One region of the Paenibacillus sp. EB106-06-01-XG199 genome, then DNA from elsewhere that is predicted to be linked to it. Evidence: riboswitches for the same ligand, from Rfam matches in the RefSeq annotation. Region 1 holds a riboswitch; each other region holds the start of a gene.
What was found. Region 1 has a riboswitch for thiamine pyrophosphate ahead of thiC (phosphomethylpyrimidine synthase ThiC). Riboswitches for the same ligand answer to the same signal wherever they lie in the genome.
Positions count from the first base shown of each region.

Region 2: linked by a shared signal. The riboswitch ahead of AC3WT9_RS24380 (ABC transporter substrate-binding protein) and the one ahead of thiC (phosphomethylpyrimidine synthase ThiC) in region 1 are both predicted to bind thiamine pyrophosphate.
Region 3: linked by a shared signal. The riboswitch ahead of AC3WT9_RS32155 (thiamine phosphate synthase) and the one ahead of thiC (phosphomethylpyrimidine synthase ThiC) in region 1 are both predicted to bind thiamine pyrophosphate.

Region 1 is NZ_JBYTDQ010000011.1:126,832-134,736, reverse strand. It holds gene AC3WT9_RS29335 (PadR family transcriptional regulator) at 1-31, shown strand, start outside; gene AC3WT9_RS29330 (SDR family oxidoreductase) at 62-880, shown strand; gene AC3WT9_RS29325 (NAD(P)-dependent alcohol dehydrogenase) at 935-1,993, shown strand; TPP riboswitch at 2,098-2,204, shown strand; gene thiC (phosphomethylpyrimidine synthase ThiC) at 2,309-4,087, shown strand; gene AC3WT9_RS29315 (response regulator) at 4,287-5,828, shown strand; gene AC3WT9_RS29310 (sensor histidine kinase) at 5,850-7,616, shown strand; gene AC3WT9_RS29305 (ABC transporter substrate-binding protein) at 7,903-7,905, shown strand, end outside.
Region 2 is NZ_JBYTDQ010000007.1:244,236-252,140, reverse strand. It holds gene AC3WT9_RS24410 (ABC transporter permease) at 1-334, shown strand, start outside; gene AC3WT9_RS24405 (sensor histidine kinase) at 362-1,489, shown strand; gene AC3WT9_RS24400 (response regulator transcription factor) at 1,486-2,088, shown strand; gene AC3WT9_RS24395 (ABC transporter ATP-binding protein) at 2,578-3,420, opposite strand; gene AC3WT9_RS24390 (ABC transporter permease) at 3,440-4,201, opposite strand; gene AC3WT9_RS24385 (thiamine-binding protein) at 4,198-4,491, opposite strand; gene AC3WT9_RS24380 (ABC transporter substrate-binding protein) at 4,532-5,602, opposite strand; TPP riboswitch at 5,728-5,838, opposite strand; gene AC3WT9_RS24375 (hypothetical protein) at 5,912-7,309, opposite strand; gene AC3WT9_RS24370 (hypothetical protein) at 7,287-7,508, opposite strand; gene AC3WT9_RS24365 (hypothetical protein) at 7,629-7,905, opposite strand, start outside.
Region 3 is NZ_JBYTDQ010000016.1:26,304-34,208, forward strand. It holds gene icd (NADP-dependent isocitrate dehydrogenase) at 1-752, shown strand, start outside; gene mdh (malate dehydrogenase) at 772-1,713, shown strand; gene AC3WT9_RS32145 (hypothetical protein) at 1,836-2,261, shown strand; gene AC3WT9_RS32150 (SDR family oxidoreductase) at 2,615-3,484, shown strand; TPP riboswitch at 3,633-3,735, shown strand; gene AC3WT9_RS32155 (thiamine phosphate synthase) at 3,848-4,456, shown strand; gene thiS (sulfur carrier protein ThiS) at 4,508-4,711, shown strand; gene AC3WT9_RS32165 (thiazole synthase) at 5,017-5,781, shown strand; gene thiH (2-iminoacetate synthase ThiH) at 5,811-6,968, shown strand; gene yfbR (5'-deoxynucleotidase) at 6,993-7,628, opposite strand; gene AC3WT9_RS32180 (fumarate hydratase) at 7,734-7,905, shown strand, end outside.

The DNA of each region.
Region 1 (7,905 bases):
GCAGTTAGTGGAAGGGAATAGCAGTATTTAACGAATTCTGATACATTTAGGAGGGATTTTATTGAAAACAATTTTTGTCACGGGTGCTTCATCCGGCATTGGGAGAGCTACAGTAAAACATTTTGCTGAAAGAGGATGGAACGTAGTAGCCACGATGCGTGCACCTGAAAAAGAAACTGAATTCATCACATTGGACAATGTGTTGGTGTTGCGGTTAGATGTTGAGAAAACAGATACCATCCAATCTGCATTAGCTGAAGCTGTCCAGCGGTTTGGTAAAATTGACGTTCTCCTGAACAATGCCGGATACGGGACAATGGGGCTTATAGAAGTAGCTACGGATGAGCAGATCCGAAGACAATTTGAAGTGAATGTTTTTGGTCTTATTAGTATGACTAAAGCCATGTTGCCACATTTTAGATCTAATCAGGAAGGGTTGCTAATCAATATCTCTTCAATGGGAGGGATCGTGACCTTTCCTACGATGTCTCTGTATCACTCCACTAAATTCGCGGTAGAAGGTTTTTCTGAATCCGTATCTTTTGAATTAGCATCACAAAACATCAAAGTAAAGCTGATTGAACCAGGAGCCATTAGCACGGACTTTGGCGGAAGATCGATGGAGTTCTTTTTTAATGATGACTTAACGGATTATAAATCATTCACTACTGCCTTTCTGGGTAAATTAGGGGAAATGGAAAAAGCTCCAGACTATGCCTCGGCACCAGCACTTGTAGCTGACACTATTTATCAAGCGGCCACAGACGGTACAAGCAAATTCCGTTATGTAGTGGGAGAAGATGCGAAAATGCTCATAAGTATGAAGAAAAATACGGTTGAGGAAGAGTATCTAAGTAATATAGCTCAGCATTTTTCATAAAAGAGGAAGACGGTTATTCTAATAAAGGGAATTACATTTTCCTTGGAGAATAAAATGCCTATCGAATGGAGAATGACCATGAGAGAAGAGATGATGGATACAGGCTTACCCAGCGAACGAGTAGCACGCACGATGACGGCGATGGTCTATGATACCTACGGATCGCCAGAAGTCTTACGTATTGAAGAAGTGGATATCCCTGCACCGCAAGACCATGAAGTGTTGATCGAGGTCCACGCTGCCTCTGTTAATTCCTGGGATTGGGATCTCCTCCGCGGCAAACCGTTCATGAACCGCCTTGGCGGGCTCCGTAAACCCCGTTACCGTATTCTTGGCGCAGATATCGCAGGACGGGTCATCGCCGTGGGTGCCAATGCCAAAAGATTCCGGCCGGGGGACGAGGTTTTCGGGGACCTTTCCGGTTGCGGCTGGGGCGGATTTGCGGAGTATGTATGTGCCAGCGAGAAAGCCTTGTCACCAAAGCCGGCAGGCCTGAGCTTCGGGCAGGCAGCGGCTATTCCTCAGGCAGCCGTTCTAGCCTTGCAGGGCATGCGTGACAAAGGAAAGCTGCGAAAGGGCCATCGGGTTCTGATCAATGGGGGCGGTGGCGGAGTGGGTACGTTTGCGGTTCAATATGCCAAATGGGCCGGAGCGGAAGTGACCTGCGTTGACAGCGCCGAGAAGCTGGATATGCTGCGTACCCTCGGGGCGGATCATGTATTGGATTATACCAAAGATGACTTCACCACAAGCGGACAACGATACGATTTAATCCTCGATGTCGTTGGAAACCGTCCGGTTGTCGCGATGAAGCGCGCACTAACGTCAGGCGGTACGTATGTCATGGTCGGCGGTTCCTTTTCTTATATCCTCCTGGCTCTGTTGGTTGCACCGCTGTCTGCCTGGTTTGAAAAAAAGAAAATAGCACTTCTAATCCATAAGCCGAACCACGAGGATCAAATGGTTTGGAAGGAGCTTGTCGAAGCAGGCTACGTAGTGCCAGTTATTGATCGGCAATATCCGTTAAGCGGCGCGGCCCATGCCCTTCGTGATCTTGGAGAAGGCCGTGCGAAAGGGAAAATTATCGTGTGCATAAAAAGTCAGCTAAGCTAACAGTGCTCATCTGATGCAATCGATATTTATGATTTGCCAATTCCTTTATAAGAACACCGGTTGACAATTGCTGGATTTCTCTGTAACTTTAACATAACTAAATAAGAAACCACTAGGGGAGCCTGAATAGGCTGAGACGGGAAAAATGCATTCCTGGACCCTTGAACCTGATCTGGATTATACCAGCGTAGGAAAGTGGAGCCGGACTTTTATTTCATTGTTGGCGTTAGCCTTATATGGATTTTTGAGCCGCTCCATGTGGAGCGGCTTTTTTGCGCGTTTTCTTATTTACTCAAACCTTAAGGAGGAAATAAGATGCTGAATCAAGAGAAGAAACATGAGGTTGATCTGTGTGCTTTTCCGGGAAGTCACAAGGTGTATGTGGAGGGCTCACGGCCTGATATTCAAGTTCCGATGCGCGAGATTACATTAAGCCGAACCACGGGTACGGCCGGAGAAGCGGAGAATGCTCCTGTCCGTGTCTATGATACAAGCGGGCCTTATACTAACGATGAAGCCTATAGCGATATCCGCAAGGGGTTAACGCCTCACAGGCTTCAGTGGATCACGGAGCGGGGAGATGCCGAATCTTATGAGGGAAGAGCGGTTAAGCCGGAGGATAACGGGAATCTCACAGAGAAGCCGGCGGCAGAGGTGTTTCCGGGCTTGCAACGTCGTCCCTTGAGAGCCAGAGAGGGCCGCAATGTCAGCCAGCTGCATTATGCCCGCAGAGGCCTGATTACGTCGGAGATGGAATTTATCGCAGTCCGGGAAAATGTAACTCCTGAGTTTGTTAGAGAGGAAGTAGCCTGCGGCCGTGCGATCATTCCAGCGAATATTAACCATCCGGAGAGTGAGCCGATGATTATCGGGCGGAATTTTCTGGTAAAGATCAATGCTAATATCGGGAATTCGGCGGTGTCCTCTTCCATTGATGAAGAAGTAGAGAAGATGAGATGGGCTACCCGCTGGGGAGCGGATAACATCATGGATTTGTCGACGGGTAAAAATATTCACACCACCCGTGAATGGATTATCCGCAATTCTCCGGTGCCTATCGGGACAGTGCCAATCTATCAGGCTTTGGAAAAGGTAAACGGCAAGGCCGAGGATTTAACTTGGGAGGTATACCGGGACACCCTGATCGAGCAGGCGGAGCAGGGAGTGGATTATTTCACCATTCACGCCGGGGTACTGCTGCGTTACATCCCATTAACGGCCAAAAGAATGACGGGCATCGTCTCCAGAGGGGGTTCGATTATGGCGGCCTGGTGCCTGGCCCATCATCAGGAGAACTTTCTTTATACACATTTCGAGGATATTTGTGAAATCATGAAGGCTTATGATGTGGCGTTCTCTTTGGGTGACGGGCTGCGTCCAGGCTCCATTGCCGATGCTAATGATGAAGCCCAGTTTGCCGAGCTGGAGACGTTGGGTGAATTAACCTCGCTTGCCTGGAAGCATGATGTTCAGGTGATGGTGGAAGGCCCGGGCCATGTACCGATGCATCTGATCAAAGAGAATATGGATAAACAGCTTGAGCTTTGCCATGGCGCTCCTTTTTACACACTGGGACCACTGACTACGGATATTGCACCCGGCTATGACCATATCACCTCGGCTATTGGAGCGGCGATGATCGGCTGGTTCGGCACGGCGATGTTGTGTTATGTTACCCCGAAGGAGCATCTAGGATTGCCTAATAAAAATGATGTGCGGGAAGGCGTCATCACCTATAAAATTGCCGCCCATGCAGCCGACTTGGCCAAAGGACACAAGGGCGCGCAGGATCGGGATAACGCACTCTCCAAAGCGCGCTTCGAGTTCCGTTGGCGGGACCAGTTCCATTTGTCGCTCGACCCGGAACGGGCGCTGGAATATCATGATGAGACCCTTCCGGCGGAAGGGGCCAAAACGGCTCATTTCTGCTCCATGTGTGGACCCAAGTTCTGCAGTATGCGCATTTCTCATGGTATCCGCGATACGGCGAGGGTGCAGGAGGGACAAGAAGAACCGGAGCAAGCGATGATTACCGCAGGGATGCGGGATAAAGCAGAAGAGTTTAAGGAAGGCGGAGGTCTGATCTATAAATAAACCGTCGGTCCGGGACTGCCGCTAATCGCCCTCCCCCTCTCAATTGACAGTCTCCGGGCGTATACCTATAATGTAAATCAGATTATGAAAGCTGTTTCATTTCTGGTGGATAAGTTTGTTTCGGTGAGATGGAACCCCTTAATCAAGCGGGTTTCATTTTGTTTTTTCAGTGTATTTTTGTTCGCAAAAAGGAGAAGCCATGGACACAACGTTCTGCAAAATATTGGTGGTGGACGATGAAATGCTGGTACGGCAGGGGATAATCCATCTGCTGGATTGGGAAGGGGAAGGGTTTCAGATTGCAGGCGAGGCCTCCAACGGAAGAGAGGCTTTTGAATTAATTGAATTACAGCGTCCGCATATCATCCTGACCGATATCGTTATGCCTGTGATGGACGGGGAAGAGCTGATCCGGCTCGTCAAGGGGATGTATCCGGAAATTGAGGTGATCGTGCTTAGCAGCTTCAGTGAGTTCGAATATGTGCGTTCAACCTTCCAAAGCGGGGTTGCCGACTATATCCTGAAGCCCAGACTGGAGGCCGCTTCCCTGCTTGCCGTGCTGAAAAAAACCGCGCAGCGGATTCCGCTGCTTCAGCATGTGGACTGGAGAAGCGACAAGCTGCAATCCGCAGACTATATTCTGGACAAACTGGTTTCAGGCTTTCCAGTGGAGTACGACGAGGAAGCGCTGCGGGGGATGTTCCCCTTACCGGGCTTCGTGCTGCTAATTGCTGATATTGGCGACGAACCCGCTGCGAATAGCCGCAAAGAGGAATGGCTGGAGAACAGTATTCATTCTCTGCTGCACAGCAGCGTCAGCAGGGTGACCTTCCGCCGGCTGTCTCCGCTGGAGGGGCATGTCCGTCTGCTGTTTAATCTGGAGGAGGCTGGGTATGAGGCGCTCATCCGTCTTGCAGATCAGGTATTCACGGCGGGCATCCGTGCAAATATGTTCCTGAATCTCGCGGTCAGCCGGGTTTTCACTGAGCTGAGTGAACTGCATACGATCTATAAGGATGATCTGATGAAGCTGCTGGACCGCCGCTTCTTTCTCCCGGATCATTGTTTACTGGTAGATAACGGCGAGGAGGGACGGCAGGGTCCCGCTTTCGATCAGGATGCTTTCAGCGCAGAGCTGAACAGGCAGGAGTTCGATTTGGCTTTCGGCCGCTTGAGCGCATATGTCGCGTCCATGTCCGGCCGGAGAGATACAGGGATGTCCGAGTTCAAATCGTTTTTATGCCACAGTATGTTTCAGATCATCGGAATGCTGCTGCATTTCCATTACGAGGCCCGCGCCCTGGACCAAAGCAAATACGAATTCTTCCGCTCCATTCATGAGGCACGGCATATCGGTGAAACGGAGATACGGCTTGAGCAGTTTTTGCAAGCTGCGACGGAATGCGTAACCAAGAACCGCGGCGGAGTACCAGCCATTCAAAAAATTTTACTGTATATCGACGAGCATTATTCACGTCAGCTTACGCTGACCGAAGTAGCAAGGCAATTTCATTTCAACCCGTCCTATCTGTCTAATTATTTTGCGCTACATAACAAAGAGGGCTTCAACGAATATTTAAACCGGGTGCGGATCGAAAAGGCGTGCCTGCTGCTGAAAGAAAATGCCGGTCTATCCATTTCCGAAATCAGCAGTCTTGTGGGCTACTCAGACCACAGCTATTTCACCAGAGTATTCCGCAAGCTGATGGGAATCTCGCCCAGTCAATACCGGAAAGGCTAATGCAGCGGGAAGGAGTCCGAAATGGGACTAACGGAGAAATGGCTCACAAAGCTCAAGGATCAAAGCCTGTTCAGTAAAATATTCGCCGTCATGGTCATCAGCATCATTCTGGTTACCGTCCTGATTACCGGAGTGACCGTACAAATGTCCCAAAAGCTATTCGTGCAAACCTTCAGCATCACCAATTCCAAGATTATCGACCAGATCAAAAGTGCCTTGGAGAACTCCCATTATGCAACCGTCAACAGCGCTATTGAAGTCGGGCAGAGCGGCGTGATCAGAAGCTTCATGACGGAGAAGGATATCAATTCACTGGCGAACTTCAAGCGGTATTACAGTATGCGGGATCAGATGGACCGCATTCAATCCGGCATCGGAGGGACCAATATCGGCCTCTCCATTCTGGGTGTGAACGGAAGAAGCTACACCAGCGATGTTACTTATTGGTCGGGCTCCTCAGAAGAGTTGAAGAACAATCCCATTACAAAGGCCGCTCAGGAACGCAATGGGCAGCTCTTCTACAGCTTTATGGACGCCAGCCCGTTCAATTCACAAAGCCGTTATCTGGTCGCCGCCAAGGCGTTGACCGCCCCGGGTCTATCCAAGCCGTACGGCACTTTGTATATGTTCACCCGTGAAAGTGACTTTCGCAAGAACTACGCCAGCTTTACGAGCCAGGGAAACGATGTAATGTTTCTGGATACATCGGGCCTGATCGTGTCCAGTAACCGGACGGAGCAAATCGGCAGCATGTCTCCCGACCTGCTGAAGAGTGCGCAGCAGATCGCCGAGGTGGGCCTATCCAGCCAGGAGCTCACCATCGGGGGGCGGGAGGTCATCGTGCTGGCGGACTATTTGCCTTCGTACAACCTGTATATTGTGAATCTGATTGATAAGAAACAGACAATCGGTACGCTGCTGGACAAAAAGGCGATTTTTCTGATCGTTGCAGCAATCGCCGCCGTAGCCGTACTTGTCATCTATTTTCTGACGAAGAGGCTGACGCAGTCTTTGCGCACATTGGTCAAAAAAATGTCTAATGTCACCAAAAAAAGTTTCCATAACTACATGTCAGTTACCGGTACCTATGAGACAAGACAGCTAAGCACCGCATACAACTATATGCTCAAAGAGCTGAACGACTATGTCGGTCAGCTCGTGGAGACCCAAAAGGAGCAGCGGAAGGCGGAATTGGCCGCGCTTCAACAGCAGATCAATCCCCATTTTCTATACAACACGCTGGCGTCAGTCAATATTCTGGTGCAGAGAGGAAGCAAGGAACAGGCGACGGAGACCATTCATGCGCTGATTTCCCTGCTCCAGAACACCATCAGCAATGTGAACGAGACGATTACAGTGGAAGAAGAGCTTATTAACCTGAAGCATTATGTATATATTAATCAGGTCCGCAACGGCAACCGCATTAAGGTGGATTATTTCGTTTCACCGGACTGCATGTCTGCTAAAGTACCCAAGCTGGTTCTTCAGCCTTTTATAGAAAATGCCTTCTTTCACGCGTTCAATATCAAAACCTCCGGCTATATCTATGTCACCATTATGAAGGACAGGGATACGCTGCACTGCGAGGTGGTTGATACGGGAGATGGGATGGATTTGGACAACAAGGATTCGATTCCTGCCTCGTCCGTCAGCAGGCAACTGTTCAGCGGCATCGGCATCCGCAACGTTCATGACCGCCTGACATTGCTGTACGGTGAGCCTTACGGCGTATCCATCTCTAGCACACCGGGGCAGGGGACGAAGGTTTCTATCAAAATCCCCTGCTAACTACGGATTGAACCGGTGTTTTTGCAGCATACTATCCAAGCCACGCCATGAACCGGAGCCCTATATACGGCGCCGGTTTTTTGTATGTGCGATGTTTGTTGGACGGGAATTTACCTAAAAAAAGTGCGAAAGGAGAAAAAAAATGCTAACTCACTCTCCATGGAAGCGGATACAAAGACAATATTATCACTATTTTAACTAAATTAATTTCTAACGAAATGAAGGACCCGGATGATATTCTTGATAAAGAAAGCACTTTCAAATATACGTTAGGGGGATATACATCATG
Region 2 (7,905 bases), on a different contig from region 1:
CAGCGGATTATGGATTGTTGTCGCCTCCCTGCCTTTTCTGGCACTGGGCACACTTGTCGGCTTTATGAAACGGGTAGACACGGCAAGCGGTGTCAGCAATGTGCTCTATATGGGACTGGCGCTCGCCGGCGGCATGTGGATGCCGCTGGATATTCTTCCGGAGCTGATGCAGCGGATCGGCCGCTGGCTGCCTTCTTATAATTATGGAAACGGGGCGTGGGAGATTGTACGCGGAGGCCATCCACAGTGGAGCGGTGTGCTGATTTTGCTCGGCTATCTGGCAATATTTATGTTACTATCGCTGTATATTCGAAAAAAACAGGAAGCGGTGTAATGCATGTTGTCAGGCAGGAAGTTTCGGTTGTTCCCGCAAAAATACGGTTTTTTCCCTTTTGTATGGATGTTCTATTTGTTGCTTCCGGCCTTTAATCTGCAGGAGGAGCGGGGCCTGAAGCTGATCATTGGAGCAGCTCTGCTGCTGCTCTTCGCCGTGACATACCGCCAGTTATACTGGGCCGGTGACAAAGCCTTTAACTACTGGCTGGGGCTGCAAATGCTGCTGATTGTGGTGCTGAGCCTATGCTACAACCCGGTTAATTTTTTCATGGGCTTTTTCTCTTCCAACTTTGTCGGCTGGTATGCCGGCAAGAGAGAGTTTAAGATAGCTTATGTAGTTTTTTGCGGCGTGATTCTGATACCACTGGTTATAGCGGCATGGGGGATGAATCCATATGACCTGCTGTTCTTTTTTCCTTTTTTAATTATCATGCTGGTCTCTCCGTTTGGGATAAAATCTCTAGGGCGTAGGAAAATACTGGAGAAACAGCTGGATCAGGCTAATGAAGTCATCGAGGAGCTAATCAAACGCGAAGAGCGGATGCGGATTGCCCGGGACCTGCATGATACGATGGGCCATACCCTGTCGCTGATTACGCTGAAAAGCCAGCTAATCGAGAGGCTTGTCGCCAAGGACCCGGAGCGCGCGCAGGCCGAAGCCAGGGAGATTCAGCGCACCTCGCGTGCGGCACTGCGCCAGGTTCGCGAGCTGGTCTCGGAGATGCGGGCAGTTACCGTAGCCGAGGAACTGGCAGAGGCCGGGAAAATGCTGCGGGCTGCGGAGATCGCCCTTGAAGTGCAGGGGAAGGTGTCGCTGGAGGACGTGCCTGACCTGACACAGAATATCCTTAGCCTCTGCATCAAGGAGGCGGTGACAAATATAGTGAAGCATAGCCAAGCCACCCGTTGCCGAATCGGAATTGCACTGACGGAGGGGGCGGTGCGGATCACCGTTGAGGATAACGGAATCGGCCTCACTCCTGATGGAGCAGGCCGTGAACGCCGCGAAGGCAACGGAATGAAAGGGATGGCCGAGCGGTTATCGCTCGTTGACGGCTCCATGACATTTAGCTCCAATCCGGGCAAGGGGACAGCATTATCTGTAGTAATTCCGAGGATTATCAAGGAACATAAGGAGGGGGAATTGGCATGATAGGCATTGTAATCGCCGAGGATCAGCGTTTGCTGCGCGGGGCGATGGCCTCGCTGCTTGACCTGGAGGAGGACATTGAGGTTCTCGGAGAGGCCGGTGACGGGGCAGAGGCCCTTGCGCTGATCGGGCGGCTGGAGCCGGACGTGTGTCTTATGGACATCGAAATGCCGCTGAAGAGCGGGCTGGAGGTTGCGGAGCTGCTGAAAGCCAAAGGCTGCCGGACGAAGATCATTATCCTGACGACCTTTGCCCGGCCGGGCTATTTCGAACGGGGCGTGAAGGCCGGGATTCAGGGCTATCTGCTGAAGGACGAGCCGGTCGACAAGCTGGCGGATGCGATCCGGCGCGTCATGGAAGGACACCGTGAGGTCTCTCCGGAACTGGTCTTCGGCAGCCTGCGGGAAGAGAATCCGCTGTCCTCCCGTGAACGGGAGATTCTGCGGCTGGCCGGTGCAGGGCAGACGGCTGGTGAAATTGCCGGGAGTTTGCACCTCTCGTATGGCACAGTCCGCAATTACATCTCGGAAATTCTGGGTAAGCTGGAAGTGAAAAGCCGGATCGAAGCCGTACGGCTGGCTGAGGAGAAGGGCTGGATCTAGGCGTTTATTATCTCTTGATATTCCCGAATGCTGTGGCGGGCGTGCTACAGGTGGATTGTTACTGGTTATGTACGGATAAATTGTGATAAGGCTGAATGCTATATGGAGCGGCGGGAAGGGGGCTATTAGTCTCTTTGTGGAGCCGATGTATGCCTATAGCTTAAAGGGAAAGGGTCCCGCTAATTATGCCACCGACAGAATGATGGGTAATCAGAGGGATTTACTACCGGTAATTCCTTGAGAAATGGAAAAATGGCCTAATTACTGAATAATACAGGTAGTAATTCCCTCTAAATCAATATTAAGTGGGTTTTATATAAAATTAGCGGACAAGTTTCCTTTTGTTTGTGTTGCTGAGCCCTGCGCTGCTGAATCAGTGCGCATTCGTGTGCCGTTATCTTGAAATAACTACATATTAATAAGACCAGCCGTCCGGTTCATAGGGCGGCTGGTCTTTTGTAGAGGCTGTTAAGCGGATATCGCTTAAGACTACTTGGAACTCTTCGCCTGCTCTTCCCGCATCCACTGTGACAGCTGGCGCTTGAGCTGGAGGAATTCCGGCGAATCGGCGATTTCCTCACGGCGCGGCCGGGGAAACGGGACATCGACCGTATGCAGGACGGAGCCGGGACGTCCAGAGAACACATAGATGCGGCTGGAGAGCAGCAGCGCTTCTTCGATGTTGTGGGTGATGAACAGCACGGAGCGGCGGTTCTCCTCCCACAGCTCCAGCAGCCAGCGCTGCATTTCGCTGCGCGTCAGCGCATCCAGCGCGCTGAACGGCTCGTCCAGCAGCATCAGCTCCTGCGGCGCGAGCAGCGCCCGCAGGAAGGCAGCCCGCTGCTGCATGCCGCCCGACAGCATATGCGGGTAGGCCCGCTCGAAGCCGCCAAGGCCGACCTTGGCCAGCCAGTGGCGGGCGGTTTCCCGCGCCGCAGCCTGCGGCGCGCCCTTAAGCTCACCGGCGAGCAGGACGTTGTCCTCGATGCTTCGCCAAGGGAACAGCGCGGGCTGCTGCGGCATGTAGCTGATCTCTCCGCGCTGCCCTGTAACAAGGTTGCCGTTCATGCTTACCGTTCCGGCATCCGGCAGCTCCAGGCCCCCGATAATATGGAATAAAGTGCTTTTTCCGCAGCCTGAGGGTCCGACAATCGAGACGAATTCCTGCGGCCGCACTGTAAGGGATACGTTATCCAGCACGCGGGTTTCGCGGCGGCGGTGGGTGAAGGTTTTGGAGATTCCTTTTACCTCAAGTGCAGGCGGTAAGGTCCTGGCTTCAGGAATGCCGGCTGCTTCAGTGCCGGATGGCGGGTTATCTGTAATATGCGGCATTGTCGGCCATCCTCCTTTTCTAGGAACTTTTGCGCGGCTTCCAGCGCACCAGCCATTTCTCCAGCAGCGCGATAAGTGCGAACAGCACAAGACTGAGCAGCACGATGATGGCAATGGCGACGAATACGCGGTCTGTGCGGTAAGCGGATTTTTGCAGCAGCATGTAGTAGCCGATGCCCTTGTCAGCTCCGATCCATTCCGCGACAACAGCGCCCATTACGGCGTAGGTGGCCGAAATTTTAAGCCCCGAGAACAGGGCGGGCAGGGAGCCCGGAAGCTCCAGCTTGGTGAAGATCTGCCATTTGTTCGCGCCGGCCATCTTCATATAGTTCAGCATGGTCCGGTCGCTTTGCATCAGGCCGCCCATGGCGGCGACTGAAACCGGGAAGAAGCAGACAAGTGTAATCAGGACAACCTTCGGCAGCAGCCCGAAGCCGAACCAGATAATCAGCAGCGGCGCGAGCGCAATCGAGGGCACATTCTGACTGAGAATGAGCAGCGGGTAGAGAGCTCTCTTGAGCCAAGGCAGCAGATGCAGCAGCAGGGCAACAATAAGACCCACGCCTGTGCCGATGGGGAAGCCGATCAGGGTAAGGCGCAGCGTAGCCGCTGTATGTGCCCAAATGCCGGAAGCATTGCCCGAGGTTTCCCGGGCGATATCGCTTGGGCTGGGAAGGATCCATGACTCGATATGGAACAGGGATACCGAAACTTGCCATAACCCCAGAAAAAAGACGACCGCCACAAGGGGCGGCCAAATCTGTTTCCAATACGATCTCACGGCCGGTATTTCTCCGTCAGTTTGTCCATGCTGATTCCATTCGGGTTATGGGCGATTTTGATCTGGGAGATGACGCTCGGACTGCCTGCGGCAATCAGCGCTTCATGCATCTGGCGCACAACCTCAAGCAGCTCGGTGATGTCGCCCTCCATCGTGGTCTCCAGCGGGTTAACCTGATGTTTTACACCGGATTTCTGAATCACTTCGATGGCTTTGTCCACGTAAGGAATCGAATCCTCGTTGTTCGGAGTTTTGGGAATTACCTGAATGCTTAGCAATGTATTGGCCACAATATATCAATCCTCTCAGTTTAAATCACTTCATCCTTAATCAGTTAGCTGGCAAAAACTCATTCGTAAATGTGCTTGGAACATCCAGCGGCTGATCGAGCAGCTTCAGGCCATACATCCAGTCGGCGTAATCCTGCCAGACCTCGCTCTTCTGCTCGCCCCAGCGGACGGCATCATCCTTGTATTTCGGGCTGAGCCATTTCTGGCTGGCCAGGACCAGCTTGGGGTCCAGCTCAGGAACAGCTTTGGAAAGAATGGCTGCGGCTTCCTCCGGCTGATCAATGGCGTATTGATAACCTTTCGAGGTAGCCTTAAGGAAAGCCTTCACCAGCTCCGGATGTTCGGCAATTTCCTTCTCGCTCGTAGTCAGTACCGGCGTGTAGTAATCGAGCTGGGGTGCATAATCCTTGAGGTAGAGCATGTCGAGCGGTTCTCCGCGCAGCTCCGCTTCAATCCCGGTCCAGGCATAGAAGATCCAGGCAAAATCAATGTCGCGTTTCACGGCGGTGAAGAAGTCCGCTTCACCGATGTTCACCAGCTTCACCTTTTTCACATCTCCGCCTTCGGGGTCCATAATGGCTTTCATGGCCGCTTCTTCGGCAGGGGAACCCCAGCCGCCGTAGGTTTTGCCTTCGAAATCCTTCGGTGTCTTAATATTGCGGTTTTTCGGTGCAGCGAACCCGGAGGTATTATGCTGAATGATAGCGGCGATGGACACAAGCGGCACCTTCTGCAGGCGGGCCAGCGTCAGTGCCTCTTGGGCACTGATGCCAAAAGCGGCTTCGCCCGAGGTAACCATCGTGTCGGAACCGGCAGCGCCCGGCTGCACGATTTCAACATCCAGCCCTTCCTCTTCGTAATAGCCCAGCTCTTTTGCCGCATAAAGCCCGGTATGATTCGTATTCGGCGTCCAGTCCAGCGCGACCTTGACCTTGGTCAGCTCCTTCGGAGCGTCCGTTGCTGCCCCGGCAGTGGTTTCAGGAGCAGCGGTGCTGTTCCCGGCAGTCTCTGCCGCATTCCCCCCGGAGTTCCCATTGCTATTGCCGCATCCGGCAATGGCAAAGACCAGCATGCAGGTGAGGCTGAGCTTTAATACTTTTGTGACTCCCATTTCTCTTCTTCTCTCCTTCCAGCAACCCTAGTCTTCCAAATTCTGAATAGTCCCATACAAAAAAGGTGCCCCGAGAATCGGGACACCAGTTACTTGCGCAAGGTTGTGGCTTGGGCCATAAACGGCCGTAAGCGATTGACGATTCCTACGCTGGCATTATCCAGATCAGGTATAAGGGTCAGTATCTTGTGGGATACAATCTCAGCCGGCCAATTCCAGCACCCCTGGTACTATGAAGTTATAGGTATTGCTGTGTTCTTACGGTGTATTATAGACGCCTGCTCCATAGTTGTCCAGTAGCAACTCTGCTTAGCTATCAAGCTTCAGCGGCAGGCGCCACGGCCCTTTGAGCAGAAAATGCGGCTCGGACAGCTTAAAACGCAGCTTATCCTCCCCGGGTTTTGTTTCTAAATGGAGGGTCTTCATCACGCCGTAGGTCTGGTCCGTATTCACCCAAGAGAACGAGCTGTTGTCCGCCTGCCCCGGATAGCGAATAAGAAAATGCTTCAGCGTCCGCAGCTTTGCGGCATTGAAATTCACATTCACATCGACGCTGGCAGCCGTCTCGCCGGTACGTTCAATGCGGGTGAACTCTACCGGAAAGCCCGCGATTTCCGCGCGTGTGTGGAGCATTTGCTCCTGGCCGATATCAGGCAGCGGAATCTCTACTTCTGCAGATACAGCGTCATGATCTGAAACTTCAATATAAGGAATGAAGACCGTATAAGGCCAAGCGCCCGCCCCGGCAGTCTCATGAAACCGGAAGTCGGAAGGATAGGACATGGATTCAGGCTGCTCCAGTGCCGCCTTTTCTCCTGCTGCGTTCTCTATATAGAGACCTGATCCAGGGACCAGCGGCTCCAGTCCGTAAGCATGGACAGTCAGCCCGGATTCCGCCGTCAGAGTGGGCAATAACTGGACACGGACAAGCCCGCCGCCAAGGTCCACCGGAAAAGCAGTAATCCGCACATCCTGCTGTATATCGCTTGCGCCGAGTTCCCCGAGCTCCTCAGCTGTCTTCGGAGCGGTGAGCTGTAACGGACCAACGGTTGTGCCGACCAGATGCAGGGTTAGAAGATTATTCTTCTTCAGTTGCAGCGGTTGAGTTGAACTGTAGCTGCCGTACCACTCACTCTCCGAGGACGAACGCATGTAAGAGGTGAAAGTATAGCGGTTGCCGCCGATATTTGCCTCAAATTCGCTGACTTCAGGGACTTTCCGGCCGCGAAGCGTAATACTCCCGCCAAGCTCTTGCAGGAGAACGGCATCTACGGTCAGACTTCCGTCCCCCAGAGCAATATCATAGGATTTGCCCAGCACATAGATCCGGTCACCGGGGCTGTTCTCCACGACGGTGCCGAAGCCAGGAAGGAAACTCAGCGCCTTTCTTAACCCGGCCTGTACCTCAGGAGAGAAGGCGAGCATACCGGCAGCAATGAGTATTACCGCTGCTGCGGCCGCGAAGATATTCCGCCTCCGGGATCTCCGGGCGAAGGAACGGACGGTGTGGACAGCGGCTTCAGGCTCCAGACGGGCAAGTGTACGTGCTTTGATGCGGGCGAGCGAAGCTGTCTCCTCTTCGTCTGCCAGGTGCGGACCTTGGTTAATCTCCGGCAGTACACCTAAGGCAAGTTCCGCATCACTGAAGTTCATAGAATCAATCATTCCGAACAGGCGCTGTTCCTCAATTTTCATGTCTTTGGCCATGTTGCGCCTCCTTTCCCTGACTCTCAGACAGGCCTAGCGCCTGCTTGAGCAGCGTCCGGCAACGGTATAAGCGGCTTTCGACTGCCTTTTTACTGAGACTGAAGGTTTGCGCAAGCTGATCAAGGCTCTCATAGAGGAAATATCTGCGCAGAAACAGGCTGCGGTCCGGTTCGCCCATCTGCTGCACGCAGCCGATCAATTCACTGGCCGTCTCGCGGGAAAGAACTTCCTGTTCGGCGGAAATTTCGTTCCGTGCAGCTCCGGCAGCAGCAGCTTCCCCGGTTCCGCCCCGGCGCTCATGATAGTTTCCGGAAGCTTATCAATCCTTGGTATAAAATCTTTTTCTGCGGCGGCTGCGGATTCCGTTCCACAGCTCTTTCAGCGTCAGGAGGATGCTGACGAGGATCCCGGTGAAGGTGAGCAGCAGTGCCAAATATTCAAAAGGAGAGTATTCCAGCATTTTGCTCCATTCAATGCGTCCCTTCAAGTCTTCAATAACCTGGTTCATCCCGTAGATGCCGCTCACCACTGTAAAGACAGTCAGAATCATCAGCAGCGTATCCCGGCGTTTAGCCTGGAATTTCTCCTGGTACTGG
Region 3 (7,905 bases), on a different contig from region 1:
AAATGGGTGTGAACAAAATCCGCTTCCCGGAAACCTCCGGAATCGGCATCAAGCCAGTATCTTCCGAAGGCTCGAAGCGCCTGGTGCGCGCTGCAGTTGAATATGCGATCAAGCATGGACGGAAGAGCGTAACGCTTGTGCATAAGGGCAATATCATGAAATTTACCGAAGGTGCGTTTAAGAACTGGGGTTACGAAGTGGCTGAGCAGGAGTTCGGCGACCAAGTATTCACCTGGAACCAATATGATGTCATCAAGGAACGTGATGGTGAAGCTGCGGCCAATGCTGCCCAGAAGGAAGCGGAAGCTGCCGGAAAAATCATCATCAAGGATGCAATTGCCGACATCGCTCTGCAGCAGGTATTGACCCGTCCGACCGATTTCGACGTGATTGCTACGCTGAACTTGAACGGTGACTACTTGTCCGACGCGCTTGCTGCTCAAATCGGCGGCATCGGCATCGCTCCGGGAGCGAACATTAACTATTTAACAGGGCATGCTATCTTTGAAGCAACACATGGTACGGCTCCGAAATATGCCGATAAGGACGTTGTGAACCCGGGTTCGGTCATTCTTTCCGGAGTAATGCTGCTGGAGCATTTGGGCTGGCAGGAAGCGGCTGACCTTATCTACAAAGGAATGAGTACCGCCATTAACAACAAAACAGTGACTTATGATTTTGCCCGTCAAATGGAAGGCGCAACAGAGCTGAAATGCTCCGCGTTTGCCGACGAAATTATCAATAATCTGTAGTCTTGTAGGAGGGTATCTCTTGGCCATCAAACGTTATAAAATTACAGTCGTGGGTGCCGGCTTCACTGGCGCTACCACGGCGCTTATGCTTGCCCAGAAGGAACTCGGCAACGTGGTGCTGCTGGATATTCCGCAGCTCGAGAACCCGACCAAAGGCAAGGCGCTTGACATGCTGGAAGCCGGTCCTGTGCAGAAGTTCGACAGCCAGATTACGGGAACCTCAAGCTATGAGGATGCTGCGGATTCGGATATCGTGATTATTACGGCAGGCATCGCCCGCAAGCCTGGCATGAGCCGCGATGATCTGGTGAATACCAATGCGGGAATTGTGAAATCGGTCTGCGAAAATGTGAAACGTGTCGCTCCGGAATCCATCGTAATTATATTGAGCAATCCGGTAGATGCGATGACTTATGTGGCTTACAATGCACTAGGCTTCCCCAAAAACCGGGTAATCGGACAATCCGGTGTGCTGGATACGGCCCGCTACTGTACTTTTATCGCCCAAGAGCTTAACGTTTCGGTTGAAGATGTACGCGGCTTTGTGCTGGGTGGACATGGCGATGATATGGTACCGCTCGTACGCTATTCCAGCGTAGGCGGCATTCCGATTGATACGCTGATTTCCGCAGAGCGAATTGCGGAGATTGTACAGCGTACACGAGCCGGCGGCGGCGAGATTGTCAGCCTGCTCGGCAACGGCAGCGCTTATTACGCGCCAGCGGCTTCCTTGGTCCAGATGACTGAAGCGATCCTGAAGGACAAGAAGCGGATTATCCCGGTAATCGCCCTGCTTGAAGGTGAATACGGTTATGATGGGCTGTTCATGGGCATTCCGGCGCTGCTGGGTGCGGACGGCATTGAGAAGGTATATGAACTGGAGCTTACGGCAGAGGAGAAAGCGGCTTTGGATAAGTCGGCAGATTCGGTACGTGCCGTTACTTCGGTAGTTAGGATTTAAGCAGTAACCTGCGGGAGCCCCCATTTTAGAAATTATAATGGGGGTTTTCTTTTCTTCTATTTGTTGGTTAGGTATAATTGAAGTGTAACTAAAATCACTGAAAACATTAGAGGAGGTATGTTATGGGTCACTTTTTGTTTTTTCTACATATGATCGGTACATTGGCGCTGGGCTTTTATCTGGTGCTGCCGTTTGTTCTCGGGCGTGTCCAGAAGCTGAGCGTCCCTGCGAGAGAAGGAACGCTTAGCGCTATCGGCGGCTTCAACCGCTTCGCCCAGTACGGTCTGGTCATCCAACTGCTGACTGGCGGCTATATGATGACGAAGGGTGAATATTCGGTACCGTGGATGATCGTGGTGGTTGTTCTGCTGCTTGCTATGTTTGCACTCGGCGGCATCATCAGCAAACCATTGCGTCTTGCCGCAGCCGGCATGCGCGAGAACCGTGACGTATCCGCAGAGACAGGCAAAATCCGTACCTTGAGCCTGCTGCTCATGGTGGCGCTGGTGCTGATGGTGTTTTTTATGGTGTACAACAGCATTATTTAAGACTTCCTTCATAGAAAGACTACAGAAAGCCCGCCTCCGGATTGACATGGAGAGCGGGCTTTTGGGTGCAGACATTACTTCAGGACAAGTCTATCGGGTACCACCCAGCCATGCCGCAGTCACAGTCTGCATATATCTGCAACTCCATTGCTGGATTAGTGCTTTCTCTGTAAAGTATATCGCCTTCCCCGGCAAAAACAACTGACATTTTAGTTTGACCGCGCCCAAGGTGTGGTAAGTAACATAACGTAAAGCAAATAAAGAGATGATCTGCAGGTGCATAAACCAGACACCCTGAGCCAACCCTAAAACGATGAGTAACCAACAGGTACACAGCGAAAGGAGAATGGATCATGCCAGACAACACGCAAACCAAAAAAACATTACCTCCGCAGGTGCAGGACCGCCAGCCCGGAATTGAAAGTGAAATGAATCCGCTGCCGGAATTCGAGACCTCAGCCTATAAGGCGGCGGGCAAGCTGCTGGGCAAGGCGGCTCTGATTACAGGAGGAGACAGCGGTATTGGCCGGGCGGTTGCCGTTCATTTTGCGAAGGAGGGTGCGGATGTCGTTATTTCCTACCTCAATGAGCATTCCGATGCCGAAGAGACTAAACGCCAGGTAGAGCAAGAGGGAAGGAAGTGCATTCTGATCGCCGGCGATATCGGCGTGGAGGCGTTCTGCCAGGATCTGATCAATAAGACAGTGGAAGGACTCGGCAAGCTGGACATCCTGATTAATAATGCGGCAGAGCAGCATCCGCAGGAGAAAATTGAGGATATTACCTCTGAGCAGTTAGAGCGGACATTCCGCACGAATATTTTTTCGATGTTCTATTTGACCAAGGCAGCCATGCCCCACCTGAAAAAAGGGTCCACGATCATCAACACGACTTCGATCACAGCCTACCGGGGCAGCCCGCAGCTGCTGGACTATTCGTCCACCAAAGGGGCGATTCTCAGCTTTACCCGTTCTCTGTCGATGAACCTGGCGGACAAAGGCATCCGGGTTAATGCCGTAGCGCCGGGTCCAATCTGGACACCGCTTATTCCGTCGACCTTTGACGCGAAGAAAGTCAGTGAATTCGGCGGCACGCAGCCAATGAAACGCCCGGGACAACCGGAGGAGCTGGCTCCAGCCTATGTATATCTGGCTTCCGACGATTCATCTTATGTAAGCGGACAGGTAATGCATGTGAACGGCGGCGAGGTCGTAAACGGCTAAATGCGGTTGCTGATTCCATTGCTATGCATAATTAGAGTCTGGAGCGGAATCTTGGGTTCCGCTCTTTTTGATGCAGGCCTCTTTTAAAGGATGGCTCTTCAAGGAATAATATGTTAGTATATGAAACGTTAAGCGTAATTGAATATGGATTTGTCACTAGGGGTGCCGCAAGGCTGAGACGAACATACCCGTTCGGACCCTTTGAACCTGATCTGGTTTATACCAGCGTAGGGAAGTGGAGAACGAATAACTGCAGCGGGGCTGAATGGCCCGGTATTCCTGTATATATTCCAGACTGCCTCCTTTACGGGGGTGGTCTTTTTTGTGTTTGCCGGTAATGCAAAAGAACAGGAGAAGGTGAACATGTTGAAAGAGATACATTTGATCTCGGATGGAAAGCAAAATCCGGCGCAGTTTGTTCAACTGGCTGCGGCTGTGCATTTCATAGTGGATTATATCCATCTCCGGGAAAAGGCAATGTCTGTACGGGAGCTCATGTCTCTGACGGAGCAGCTGATCATAGCAGGGGTTCCGCCTTCCAAGCTGGTGATCAACGACCGGGTAGACGTTGCGCTGGCCGCAGGGACGGGCGGGGTCCAATTGGCTTGGCACAGCCTGCCGCCTGCCGCAGCACGCGGCATAGCACCGGGCCTGCGATTGGGAAGGTCGGTGCATTCCCCGGAGGAGGCGGCCGAATCCGGCCGGCAGGGAGCGGACTTCTGCCTGTTCGGGCATGTGTTTCCCTCGGCCTGCAAGCCGGGGCAGCGGGAACGCGGATTGCAGCAGCTGGCTGCGGCTGTCCGCTGCAGCAGCATTCCGCTGATCGCCATAGGCGGAATTGAGCCGGGTAATGCCGGTAAGGTTCTGGCAACGGGTGCTGCCGGAATTGCCGTAATGTCCGGAATATGCAGTGCGGGAGATCCTGTGGCCGCCGCTACAGCCTACAGATCAGCAGTTCAGGCCGTACCCTAAGCCTGAAGCCATGAATAATGCTCCTGCACCAGTTAAAGGAGGTGAGCAAGCATGAATTTGATCGTGAATGGAAAAGGCGGGGCCTATGAAGAGAGCTGCCGGACTGTAGCTGATCTGCTAAGCCGGTCAGAGTGGGCCGGGAGACTGGTTATCGTGGAGCTGAATGGTGAGATCGTCGGCAAGGACGTTTACGAAGATACGCTGCTGAGCGAAGGTGACCGCGTAGAGCTGGTCCATTTTGTCGGCGGGGGCTGAAGCCGGTGTGTGTTGCCGGATGAAAGCAGTAAGAGGCAAGAAGCAAGAGGTAAGACGTAAGACGTAGGAAGTAAGAGGTAAGACGTAGGAAGTAAGAGGTAAGACGTAGGAAGTAAGGGGTAAGACGCAAGACGCAAGACGCAAGACGCAAGACGCAAGACGTAAGACATAAGACATAAGACATAAGACATAAGACGTAAGAAACAAGAGTTAAAGGTAAGACATAAGAGGTAAGATCAAAACTCAGCGTATCAGCAACAGAAGCACCGCATTTAAGCGGAGCCACTATCTCAGGAGGCGATTGTATGCAAGATTCTTTCGTTATCGGCGGAATTCCTTTATCCAGCAGGCTGTTTATCGGAACCGGAAAATACAGCCGCAATACCCTTATTCCCGAAGTGATTGCACGCTCGGGTTCACAGGTCATTACTGTGGCTCTGCGCCGGGTTGATACGGAGAGCAACGACAACATTGTTACTCATATTCCCTCCCATATGACGCTGCTGCCCAATACCTCTGGTGCGCGCACAGCCGAAGAAGCGGTGCGTATTGCCAGACTGGCCAGGGCGGCAGGGCTGGGCAATTGGGTGAAGATCGAGGTGATTAATGATCAGAAATATTTGCTGCCTGACAATATGGAGACGGTTAAAGCCACGGAAATATTGGCTGCAGAGGGTTTCGTTGTACTGCCGTATATGAGCCCCGATCTTTCGGCAGCTATCCGGCTCAAGGCAGCCGGAGCTGCCGCTGTTATGCCGCTGGGTGCGCCCATCGGCTCGAACCGCGGCCTGCAGACCAAGGAGCTGCTGCGGATTCTGATCGCAGAAGTGGATCTTCCGGTGATTGTTGACGCCGGTATTGGCAGACCTTCCGAGGCTGCTGAGGCGATGGAAATGGGAGCATCCGCCGTGCTGCTGAATACGGCAATTGCTACTGCGCGTGATCCGCTTCTAATGGCGGAGGCATTCCGTGAGGCGGTATCGGCAGGGCGCAAGGCTTATCTGGCCGGACTGGGGCCGGTGGAGGAGGCGGCAACGGCCTCTTCGCCGCTGACCGGCTTTTTGTTCTAGCCAATGGAGAGAAGGAGGGAGGAAAGAGCATGAGCTTTTATGATACGCTGACCCGGCTGGAGCAGCTTCCTTACGAGACATTATGGAAGCAGTATACTGCCGTGGATGTGAAGCGGGCGCTTCGTTTGGAGCATCTGGACGAAGACGGGCTGATGGCACTGCTGTCTCCGGCGGCGGAGCCTTACCTGGAGGAAATGGCGCAGAAAGCGCAAAGATTGACACGTACGCACTTCGGGCATGTGATGCAGCTGTTTACGCCGATGTATTTGGCCGATTTTTGCGTGAATCATTGCACTTATTGCAGCTTTAGCTCGATTTATGACTTTCCGCGCAAAAAATTGACACTGGAGGAGGTCAGGCAGGAAGCAGAAACCATCGCCGCTACAGGCCTGCGCCACATTCTTATTTTGACTGGCGAATCCCGGAGTGAAAGTCCGGCCGCTTATGTGAGGGAGTGCGTGAAGGTGCTCCGTGACTATTTTTCTTCTGTCAGCATTGAGGTTAATCCGCTCTCTACGGAAGAATACAATGAACTGAGGCTGGCAGGGGTAGACGGTCTTACCTTGTATCAGGAGGTCTACCATCAGGAGACCTATGGGAAGCTGCATGTGAAGGGTCCGAAGAGAGTCTACCGCAACCGTCTGGATGCACCCGAACGCGGCTGCCGCGCCGGGTTTCGATCTGTGAATATTGGTGCCCTGCTGGGGATGTACGATTGGCGCCAGGAAGCTCTGGCCACTGCCCTGCATGCGAGATACTTGCAGGATAAGTACCCGGAGTGCGAAATCGGCTTGTCGATTCCCCGCTTTCGCCCGTATCTCGGAGAATTCAATCCGGCAAGTGATGTAACCGACCGTGCGCTGGTGCAGATCATACTGGCTTACCGACTGTTTTTGCCCCGTGCGGGCATTTCATTGTCCACGCGGGAACCGGCAGCTTTGCGCGACCATCTGGTCCATCTCGGCATCACTAAAATGTCCGCAGGAGTATCCACCGAGGTAGGCGGGCATACCCTTGAAGGCGGAACCCCGCAGTTTGAAATCTCGGATGGCCGCAAAGTGCATGAAATTACAGAAATGTTGTATGCCAAGGGACTGCAGCCGGTTTTCAAAGACTGGGATATCCTGACAGATCCGCTCCATTCACCAAAGATTACACCGCCCCATCAGGTGGACTCGCTGCGTTAATAAAAAGCGATCAAATTGCTGCATTCAATCTGCCGAATCCGCCCCGGTCTCACTGCTCATGCCAGCGGACAGCTCGTCCAGCGACATTTCAAACCCTGGAGCCATATGGGCCAGGAAATAATCCATCTCCGGCAGTTCCAGTACGCGCAGCTTCGTCGCGGTCTGCTCTTTGGCAGCAGCGAACTCGCGGTTGCCTGCAGCGACCTCCCAGACGCATTTCAGGTAGGCGTCCAGCACGTCCGCTGCTTTGACATAGCGCAGCAGCCCGGCATCCTCTGAGCCGGGCGGGCTGTCCTGCGGCTGCAGGAGCGGCGCGTAGACCGCACTTAGCTCCGGCGGAATCATCGCCGCCAGACGTTCGGCGGCGACCCGCTCCATGTCGCGGAAGCTGGACAGCAGCCGCGGGTTGTTATGTTTCACCGGCGTAGCGATATCGCCGGTGAATACCTCGGAGGCGTCGTGGAACAGCGCCATCACGGCAGCACGGTCGGCATTTAGCGACCGCCCGAAATGAGCGTTGCCGATCGAGCACAGCATATGGGCCAGCAAAGCTACCTGGAATGAATGCTGCGCCACGTTCTCCGGGGCGGTGCTGCGCATCAGGCTCCAGCGCTGAATATATTGAAGACGATACAAATAGGCTGAAAAATGGTAGTTCAATTTTTAAGTAACCCCTTTCATGAGCCGATTAATATGATATTATAATAACTAATTGTAACAGAGTTTAGACAACCTGGAACTGATGGAGAGGAGTCCTGAATGAAGATGCAGCATTTTGAAGACAGCATTTATAATCTGATCGTAGAGACCTCCACAAATTTGCCGGGCGATGTGCGCAGGGCAGTAGCGAAGGGGCGCGCGCTGGAAGACAGGGCGACCCGCTCGGGACTTGCTTTGACCACGATTGCACAGAATATCGGAATGGCTGAGCTTCAGG